DNA from 4 places in the Allobosea sp. P4_E12 genome. Region 1 is predicted to be linked to each of the others. Evidence: predicted binding sites of a transcription regulator. Region 1 holds the regulator's gene; each other region holds the start of a gene.
What was found. Region 1 encodes LexA, which represses DNA repair genes until DNA is damaged. Its sites were predicted from a motif close to TGTTCNNNNTGTGTTCNG; they were not measured.
Positions count from the first base shown of each region.

Region 2: a site for LexA is predicted at 1,159-1,176, ahead of AC1DW9_RS30055 (helicase-related protein). Genes of this name have one in related genera too.
Region 3: a site for LexA is predicted at 968-985, ahead of AC1DW9_RS10885 (single-stranded DNA-binding protein). Genes of this name have one in related genera too.
Region 4: a site for LexA is predicted at 973-990, ahead of AC1DW9_RS22915 (DNA recombination protein RmuC). Genes of this name have one in related genera too.

Region 1 is NZ_JBFUIY010000012.1:129,615-131,789, reverse strand. It holds gene AC1DW9_RS17310 (molybdopterin molybdotransferase MoeA) at 1-449, shown strand, start outside; gene lexA (transcriptional repressor LexA) at 531-1,235, shown strand; gene AC1DW9_RS17300 (ComEC/Rec2 family competence protein) at 1,229-2,175, opposite strand, start outside.
Region 2 is NZ_JBFUIY010000035.1:41,391-43,565, reverse strand. It holds gene AC1DW9_RS30055 (helicase-related protein) at 1-1,060, opposite strand, end outside; gene AC1DW9_RS30050 (TetR/AcrR family transcriptional regulator) at 1,527-2,123, shown strand; gene AC1DW9_RS30045 (haloalkane dehalogenase) at 2,120-2,175, shown strand, end outside.
Region 3 is NZ_JBFUIY010000007.1:81,407-83,581, forward strand. It holds gene uvrA (excinuclease ABC subunit UvrA) at 1-675, opposite strand, end outside; gene AC1DW9_RS10885 (single-stranded DNA-binding protein) at 1,072-1,608, shown strand; gene AC1DW9_RS10890 (VOC family protein) at 2,091-2,175, opposite strand, start outside.
Region 4 is NZ_JBFUIY010000019.1:23,741-25,915, reverse strand. It holds gene fmt (methionyl-tRNA formyltransferase) at 1-351, opposite strand, end outside; gene AC1DW9_RS22920 (peptide deformylase) at 387-905, opposite strand; gene AC1DW9_RS22915 (DNA recombination protein RmuC) at 1,022-2,175, shown strand, end outside.

The DNA of each region.
Region 1 (2,175 bases):
AGCACGATCTCGTCCAGGCAGCGTTGATCGGTCAAGGCATGGCGCTCGGCTTCTGGAAGATCGCCATGCGGCCGGGCAAGCCGATGATGATGGGCCGCCTCGGCCGCATGGTCGCGCTCGGCCTGCCCGGAAACCCCGTCTCGTCCATCGTTTGCGGACATCTCTTCGTCGTGCCCCTGCTCAGGACCCTCCTGGGCGTACCGGAACCGGAGCGCGATCTGAGTGAGCCTGCAATCGTCGGAAGAAATTTGCCGGCAAATGATGAGCGGCGAGACTATATGAGGTCGGAACTGACGCTCACTCCGGAAGGATGGCTGGCAACGCCCTTCGCCAAGCAGGATTCGTCGATGCTGGCCACTCTTGCCCGCGCCGACGCGCTACTCATTCGCGAATCGTTTGCTGCGCCGGCAAACAAAGGCGACAACTGCCGGATCATCCGCCTACGCTGAGCGCGCTTGCGGAACACAACGCGAACCTGTATGGTGTTCGTGCTTTGTTTCGATTCCATACAAAGAGCGCCGGCGGGAACCATGCTGACACGCAAACAGTTCGAACTGCTTCGTTTCATCCAGGAACGCCTGCGCGAGACAGGGGTGCCCCCCTCCTTCGACGAGATGAAGGACGCGCTCGATCTGCGCTCCAAGTCCGGTATCCATCGCCTGATCATGGCGCTGGAGGAGCGCGGGTTCATTCGCCGCCTTCCCAATCGAGCCCGAGCGCTGGAGATCATAAAGCTGCCCGAAGGGGCCGGCGGCCCTCAGGCGACGCGCGGACGGTTCAGCCCCTCCGTCGTCCAAGGGGGGCTTGGCAAGGTCCGGCCGATCGCACCGCCCCCGGACGAAGATGTGCGCTCCACGGTTGCGATTCCGGTCATGGGGCGGATTGCCGCCGGTACACCGATTTCCGCCATCCAGAGCCGCAGCCATACCGTGGCACTGCCTGCCGACATGCTTGGCCCCGGTGAACATTTTGCCCTCGAGGTTCGCGGCGACTCGATGGTGGAAGCCGGCATTCTCGACGGCGATACGGTGGTGATCAAGCGTCAGGACACGGCCAATACCGGGGATATCGTCGTGGCTCTGATCGATGACGAGGAAGCAACGCTGAAGCGACTGCGCAAGCGCGGCTCCTCGATCGCGCTCGAGGCTGCCAATCCCGCCTATGAGACAAGGGTGCTGGGACCGGACCGCGTCAAGATTCAGGGCCGCCTGGTCAACCTGATGCGGCGCTACTGAAGCGGCTCGTGTTCTTCGACAGCCGCCAGCGGCAAAGCCGGCGTGCTTGCAGGCCGCTCCCGCTTGCGGCTCCAGGGACGATCGACACCATCCTGCTCTGATAGATGGGCGCGCCAGCCGCCCTTGTTGCCGACAAGGGCGGTCGCGCCATCGCGCGACAATGCCCTGCGGTCGATCAGTCGTGCTGCGCACGGAGCGTTCCACGGAATCGGCGTGATGACGAGATCGGCGCGCCGACAGTCCTCGACGATGGCCAGGCGATCACGTGCAAAGGCAACGCTTCGTCCATCCTTGCTGCGGACGACACAACCCAACGTGTCGCAGGCCGCGCCTTCCCGCAGGCTGTTGTCGTCAGTCCGGCGATTATCGCCATCTGCGTTCAGCCATTGCTGCAGCACGAAGCGGCTCGGTTGCCCCGCCAGGATCATGCGACCATCGCCCCCGCGGACCAGGATGCCGGAACCATCGCGTTCGATCAGGATGTCGGGCCTGTCGGGCTTCGCTGCCACGAGCAGTCCCGCGATCAGGGGGGCGACGGCCAGGAAGCGCAGCGGTGTCGTCCAGAGCGTGATCCAGAGAAGCGCAGCGGCAAAGCATGCGAGCGCCGCGGCCCCGAATGCAGGAATGATCACCGCGGAGTGGTCGAATCCCGCAACCCAGCGCGCGGATTGCAGCACATAGTCCGAAGCGACTCCCATGAGCGCCCAAGCCGGCCAATCCAGGCCGAAGGGATAGGCGAGCACGCCGAAGACAGCGGCAGGCATGACGATCAGGGAAACGAAGGGCAAGGCGAGCGCATTGCCGAGCAGACCGAAGGGGTTGAAGGTCTGGAAGTGATAGGCACCGAACGGTGCGGTTGCGACCGTCGCCAGCACGGTCGTGACCGTGAGCCCGACCACCGCGATCCAGATCGGCCGTAGCGGCCAAGGCAGGTTCGCCG
Region 2 (2,175 bases), on a different contig from region 1:
CATCGCGGGCCAGAACCTCCAGCGTCGTCATGTCCTCTGCGATCAGCGCACGGGTCAGCCCCTGCTCGGTTGGCTGGACGTTCAGGCTGGCGATCAGCCCGTCGACGGAGCGCAGATCGAGATCGGAATTGCGCCATTGCAGCTGCCGCACCGATTCAAAACGATGATTCTCGATCGCCTCGACCAATTCGGCGTCGAAGGGCGGGCAACGCCCGCTCGTGCCAAAGGTGCCGTCGCGCAGATGGCGGCCGGCGCGCCCGGCGACCTGGCCGAACTCCGCGGGGTTCAGCTTGCGGAAATGATGGCCGTCGAATTTCCGGTCCGACGCGAAGGCGATGTGATCGACATCGAGATTGAGCCCCATGCCGATGGCGTCCGTCGCGACGAGATAATCGACGTCGCCCGACTGGTAGATCTCGACCTGGGCGTTGCGCGTGCGCGGCGAGAGCGCGCCGAGCACGACGGCGGCTCCCCCCTTCTGCCGACGGATCAGTTCAGCGATCGCATAAACCTCCTCGACGGAGAAGGCGACGATCGCGCTGCGTCGTGGCAGGCGGGTGATCTTCTTGTCGCCGGCAAATGTGAGCTGCGACAGGCGTGGACGCGTGACGACGTTCACCCCGGGAATGAGCTGCTCGATCAGCGGCTTCATGGTGCCCGCGCCGATCAGCATCGTCTCGGCCCGACCGCGCCGGTTCAGCAGGCGGTCGGTGAAGACGTGACCGCGGTCGAGGTCGGCGGCGAGCTGAATCTCGTCAATCGCGACGAAATCGACGGCGAGATCGCGCGGCATGGCCTCGACGGTGCAGACCCAGAAGCGGGGCCGCTGCGGCTTGATCTTTTCCTCGCCGGTGACCAGCGCCACCGCCTCGGGGCCGACCTTCTCGACCACGCGGCCATAGACCTCGCGCGCCAGCAGGCGCAGCGGCAGGCCGATCATTCCGGTCGGGTGCGCCACCATCCGCTCGATCGCCAGATGCGTCTTGCCGGTATTGGTGGGCCCGAGAACTGCTGTGACACCCTGCGCACGAACCGAGGGCGGAAGAGAGCGTGCTGAAATCAAGACGCGACCGATCGTTTCCTTTGGGCCCTTGCCGGCAGCAGACGCTGGGGAAAGCGTCCTACCTTGGCACAAGCTGGAGCGCCGAAATTAAGCTGCGGAACGAGTCCTGAACGAAGCAAGCCCGAATCGCTGACTCCGGCAGAATCGGGATTCGTTCACGGCAAGATATCGCGGGGACGGCCGCACGTACCACCATATCTGGAATCGTGACACGAGCTTGATCCACTCATTTTCGCGACCAGCGTAAACGGCCGGGCGCCGACAGTCCTCCGCGCTATTTATGTCGTGCTCACGGCGAAACGAGGGGCCGCCGTGTGATTTCTGCGTACGCAACGGCGCGGAACCAGCCTGAGCCATCGCCTCAGCGGGCCGTTCGGACGAGACCCGCCTCCCGTCCGACACCTTGGCGATCGGGCGTTTCCCGGAGCGTTGACAATAATACGTACGTACGTATTCTACCTTCATGAGCAAGCCATCCCTTCGTGAAAATCTCCTCGCCGCTGGCCGCGATCTCCTCTGGAAGAGCGGCTATTCCGCCACCGGCATACGCGAGATCGTCGCTGCAGCCGGAGCGAGCCCTGGCTCATTCACCAATCATTTCGGATCGAAGGAGGAATTCGCCGAGGAAGTGCTCGATCGCTATTTCGCCTATGTCGGCGGCCTCGTCGATGAAGCCCTGGCCGACCGCTCCCTGCCCGCAGCCGCGCGGTTGCGGCGCTATCTGGACGCGATCACGACCAAGCTCGAAACCGCCGATTGGTCGCGCGGCTGCATGATCGGCAATTTCAGCGTCGAGACCTCTCCCAATAGCGAACGGTTGCGGCAGCGACTCTCGGAGATCTTCGTCCTTTGGCGAGAGCCCTTTGCGGCATGCATCGCCGAAGGCCAGGCCACTGGCGAGATCGCGACGGATTTCAGCGCCGACGACCTCGCTGATTTCCTGCTCACCGCCTGGCAGGGCGCGATCCTGCGCATGAAGGTCGATCGCAGCCCGGTTCCGCTCGAACGCTTCAAGGCCATCCTTTTCGCAACGCTGTTTGGAAGAAGGGCATCGCCATGACCCAGTCACCTGGATTCGCATCCGAATGGCTGCGCCGGGAGATTCCCGTCCT
Region 3 (2,175 bases), on a different contig from region 1:
GGCGAGGTCGGGGCGTATGACGATGCGGTCGACCACCACGTCGATGTCGTGCTTGAACTTCTTGTCGAGGGCGGGAGCGTCCGGGATCTCGTAGAACTGGCCGTCGATCTTGACGCGCTGGAAGCCGCGCTTCAGCCAGTCGGCCACTTCCTTGCGGTATTCGCCCTTGCGACCGCGCACCACGGGCGCCAGCAGATAGCCGCGCGTCTTCTCCGGCAACTCCAGCAGCCGGTCGACCATCTGGCTGACCGTCTGGCTCTCGATCGGCAGGCCCGTCGCCGGCGAGTAGGGGATGCCGGCACGTGCCCAGAGCAGGCGCATGTAGTCGTGGATCTCGGTGACGGTGCCGACTGTCGAGCGCGGGTTCTTCGAGGTCGTCTTCTGCTCGATCGAGATGGCCGGCGAGAGSCCSTCGATCWGGTCSACYTCSGGCTTSRMCATCAMCTCGAGGAACTGGCGSGCATAGGCCGAGAGGGACTCGACATAGCGGCGCTGGCCCTCGGCGTAGATCGTGTCGAAGGCGAGCGAGGATTTGCCCGAGCCTGAAAGGCCGGTGAAGACCACGAGCTTGTCGCGCGGAATCGCCAGGTCGACATTCTTGAGATTGTGCTCGCGCGCGCCGCGCACGGAAATCACGCGTGCATTCGGATCGGCCGCGCGGTTGCGGTCGAACATGTCCTCAAGCGTGGCGGCTTGTTCAGCCAAAGAGGTCTTGCGGGCCATCGGGGCGTCCGTTCGGGTAAGGCGTAGAGATAGGGCAAATGCCCGGCCATGCCAGCCTCACGGCGGTCTGGCAGGCATGAATATCATGCAGCGGGATAGGCTGCTGTCTTTCTCCTGACAATTCGCGTCAGGAGTAGGGCGTCCGGTTTGGCGATCGGTGCCGCCGTCCGCCGAGGCTCGTCCGACCTCCGGCGGCTGCCTCGCGAATCCTGATGAAGACAGGGGACAACTCTGCAAAACGAGCTTGAACAAAGCAAGAACATTGTTGATAGTGACGTCTGCGGGCGCTAGGGTCCGGCTCCGGTCGTCGATCGGATTTGCAGATGTGCGCAGGAAATGGAGCCTCTCATGGCTGGTAGCGTCAACAAGGTCATTCTGGTCGGTAATCTCGGGCGCGACCCCGAGGTGCGCCGGCTCGGCAGCGGCGAGCCGGTCGTCAATCTGCGCATCGCCACGTCCGAGACCTGGCGCGACAAGCAGTCCGGTGAGCGCAAGGAAAAGACCGAGTGGCACTCGGTGGTGATCTTCAACGAGAATCTCGCCAAGGTCGCGGAGCAGTATCTGAAGAAGGGCTCGAAGGTTTACATCGAGGGCCAGCTCCAGACGCGCAAGTGGCAGGATCAGTCCGGCGTCGAGAAGTACACGACCGAAATCGTGCTGCAGCGCTTCCGCGGCGAACTCACCATTCTCGACAGCCGCGGGCAGGGCGGATCGGACGAGTATGGCGAGGGCGGCGGTTCGGTCGAGGACCGTTCGGGCGGCGGCGGTTCCTTCGGGCGTTCGAGCCCGATGGGCAGCGGTGGCGGCTCGCGCCAGCCGGCTATGTCCAGCGGCGGCGGCGGGCGTTCGTCGAGCACCCACCTGGACGACGATATCCCGTTCTAGGGCAAGCGAGGGCGAACCGCTTTGCGGATCGCAATCTCCTCAGGATCAGAAGGTCGCTCCCGACCGTTCGGAGCGGCCTTTTTGTTGGTATCCGAAGGACGGGGCGGCTCTCCCTCCATCATTGCCAAGAGCGGCAAGCGGCATTCGATGACTTAGATCGCGAATCTCGGTGCGAGATTGCATTTATTCGCGCTCGAGCAGTCAGACCCGACCGCCGTCCAGGCGCGAAGGACCGTCTATCGGGCACCCGCAATAACGAGTGGGCTGAAGCTGCGCTGTCGCGCAAGCTGAGGAACGGACTTGAGCGCGGAGCTTCCCGACCTTCTAGAACGTCAGGCGCGTCTGACGCGCGCGCCGGGCCTAGCCGTGACTGCGCGCCGCTTAGAACATCGGACCGGATATCATATCCGGTCCGATGTTCTAAGCTTCTGTGTTTGCATCGGCTTTCCCGAAAACCGCAATCTACTTTTCGGGCCGATGCTTTAGCCGTCATAGGCCCTCTGAAGCGCGGCGATGTCGATCTTCTGCATCTGCATCATCGCCTGCATGGCCCGGCCGGCCTTCTCC
Region 4 (2,175 bases), on a different contig from region 1:
GCGCCAGCGCGGGAGAAGCGACGCGTGCAGGTTGAGGCAGCCCAGTTCCGGCAGATCAAGGATCGCCTGCGGCAGGATCATGCCATAGGCGACGACGACCGCGACGTCGGCCTGATGCGAGGCGATCACCTCGGCAGCTTCGTCGGTCTTCAACGTCTTCGGCGTGAACACCGGAATGCCGAAGCGCTCGGCGGCGCGATGCACCGGGGACGGCTTCAGATCGAGACCACGACCGGCCTGCGCCGGGGCGCGGGTGTAGCAACTCACAACCTCGTGGCCCTGGCCGATGATCTCGGTCAGGGTCGGCACGGCGAAATCCGGTGTGCCCATGAAGATGACGCGCAAACTCATGCGAACAGCGCCGCTTTCTGATCGATACGGATCATTCAGGCCGCGCTGTCGCGACGCGCCGCCTTGGCGAAACGCTTGGTGACACGCTCGCGCTTCAGCCGCGACAGGTGATCGATGAAGAGCACGCCATTGAGATGGTCGATCTCGTGCTGAAGGCAGGTGGCGAGCAGGCCGTCCGCCTCGATGTCCTGCACCTTGCCGTCGAGATCGAGATAGCGAACCTTCACCCGCGCCGGACGCTCGACCTCCTCGTAATATTCGGGGATCGAAAGGCAGCCTTCCTCATGGATGTTCAGCTCCTTGGAAGACCAGGTGATTTCCGGATTGATGAAGGTCATCGGCGCCTTCTCCTCCTCCGGCTTGGCGAGGTCGATCGTCAGCAGGCGCAGCGGCACGCCGATCTGGATCGCTGCCAGGCCGATGCCGGGTGCGTCATACATGGTCTCGAGCATGTCGGCGGCGAGCGCCTTGATCTCGGGCGTGACGGCCTCGACAGGTTTCGAGACCTGGCGCAGGACTGAATCGGGCAGGATGACGAGAGGGCGAATAGCCATAGGGCGCTCGAACCGGTTTTTCTTGCTGACGCCGCGGACATAAGCACTTGTTGGCGGGTGGTCAAACCGTTCCGCTTTCGTTCGGCATGCGCACGCGAATCGGCTAATCTGCCGTCATGAACGGAATTGCCTTCACGCTGCTCGAGCGGCCGGTCACCTGGAGCGAGGCCGCCCTTGCCTTCGCCGGTAGCAGCCTGTTTCTGCTTGTGCTCGTCGCGTTGTCGCTCTGGCGCAGTTCGCGCGGGCGAGCGATCGAGGCCGTCATCGCTGCCGAACGCGCCCGCGAGATGGACGACAAGGTCGCCGAGATGAACCGCATGCAAGCCGAGATGACGGGCCGGATGCAGACGATGGCCGAGATTCTCTCGACGCGGCAGGCCGACCTTGCCCGCCTCGTCGCCGAGCGGATGGACGGCCTGCGCCAGCAGGTCGGCTCCGGGCTCGAGCAGAACGTCAAGCAGACCACGGAGAGCCTCGGCAAGCTGCAGGAACGGCTTGCGGTCATCGACGCTGCCCAGAAGAACCTGACCGACCTGACCAGCGAAGTGGTGACCCTCAAGGACGTGCTCTCCAACAAGCAGGCACGTGGCGCCTATGGCCAGGGCCGGATGGAGGCGATCATCCGCGACGGGCTGCCCGCCGCCTTCTTCTCGTTCCAGCCGACGCTCTCGAACCGCAACCGGCCGGACTGCCTCGTCACCCTGCCAGGAGACGGGCGCGGCCTCGTCATCGACGCCAAATTCCCGCTGGAGAGCTTCACCATGCTGCGCGAAGCGCGTGGCGAGGAGGCAAAGAAGGCAGCGGGCGTGCGCGTGCGCGGCGATGTCGGCCAGCACGTCAAGGATATCGCCGAGCGCTATTTCGTGCCCGGCGAAACGCAGGACATGGCCCTGCTCTTCGTGCCGTCCGAATCGATCTATGCCGACCTGCACGAGCATTTCGACGACGTGATCCAGAAGGCCCATCGCTCCCGCGTCATGGTCGTGTCGCCGTCCCTGCTCGCCCTGGCGATCCAGCTGATGCAGTCGCTCATTCGCGATGCCCGCATGCGCGAGGAGGCTCGCGTCATCCAGACCGAGGTTGGCAGGCTCCTGACCGATGTCCGCCGGCTCGGCGAGCGGGCCGAGAAGCTCGACCAGCATTTTCGCCAGGCGCAGGAGGATGTCGCCGGCATCCGCACCTCGGCCGGCAAGATCACCAGCCGCGGCGACAAGATCGGCGCGCTCGAATTCGATGAGCCGGCGAAGAGCGAGCCGTCGCTACCCTTCGC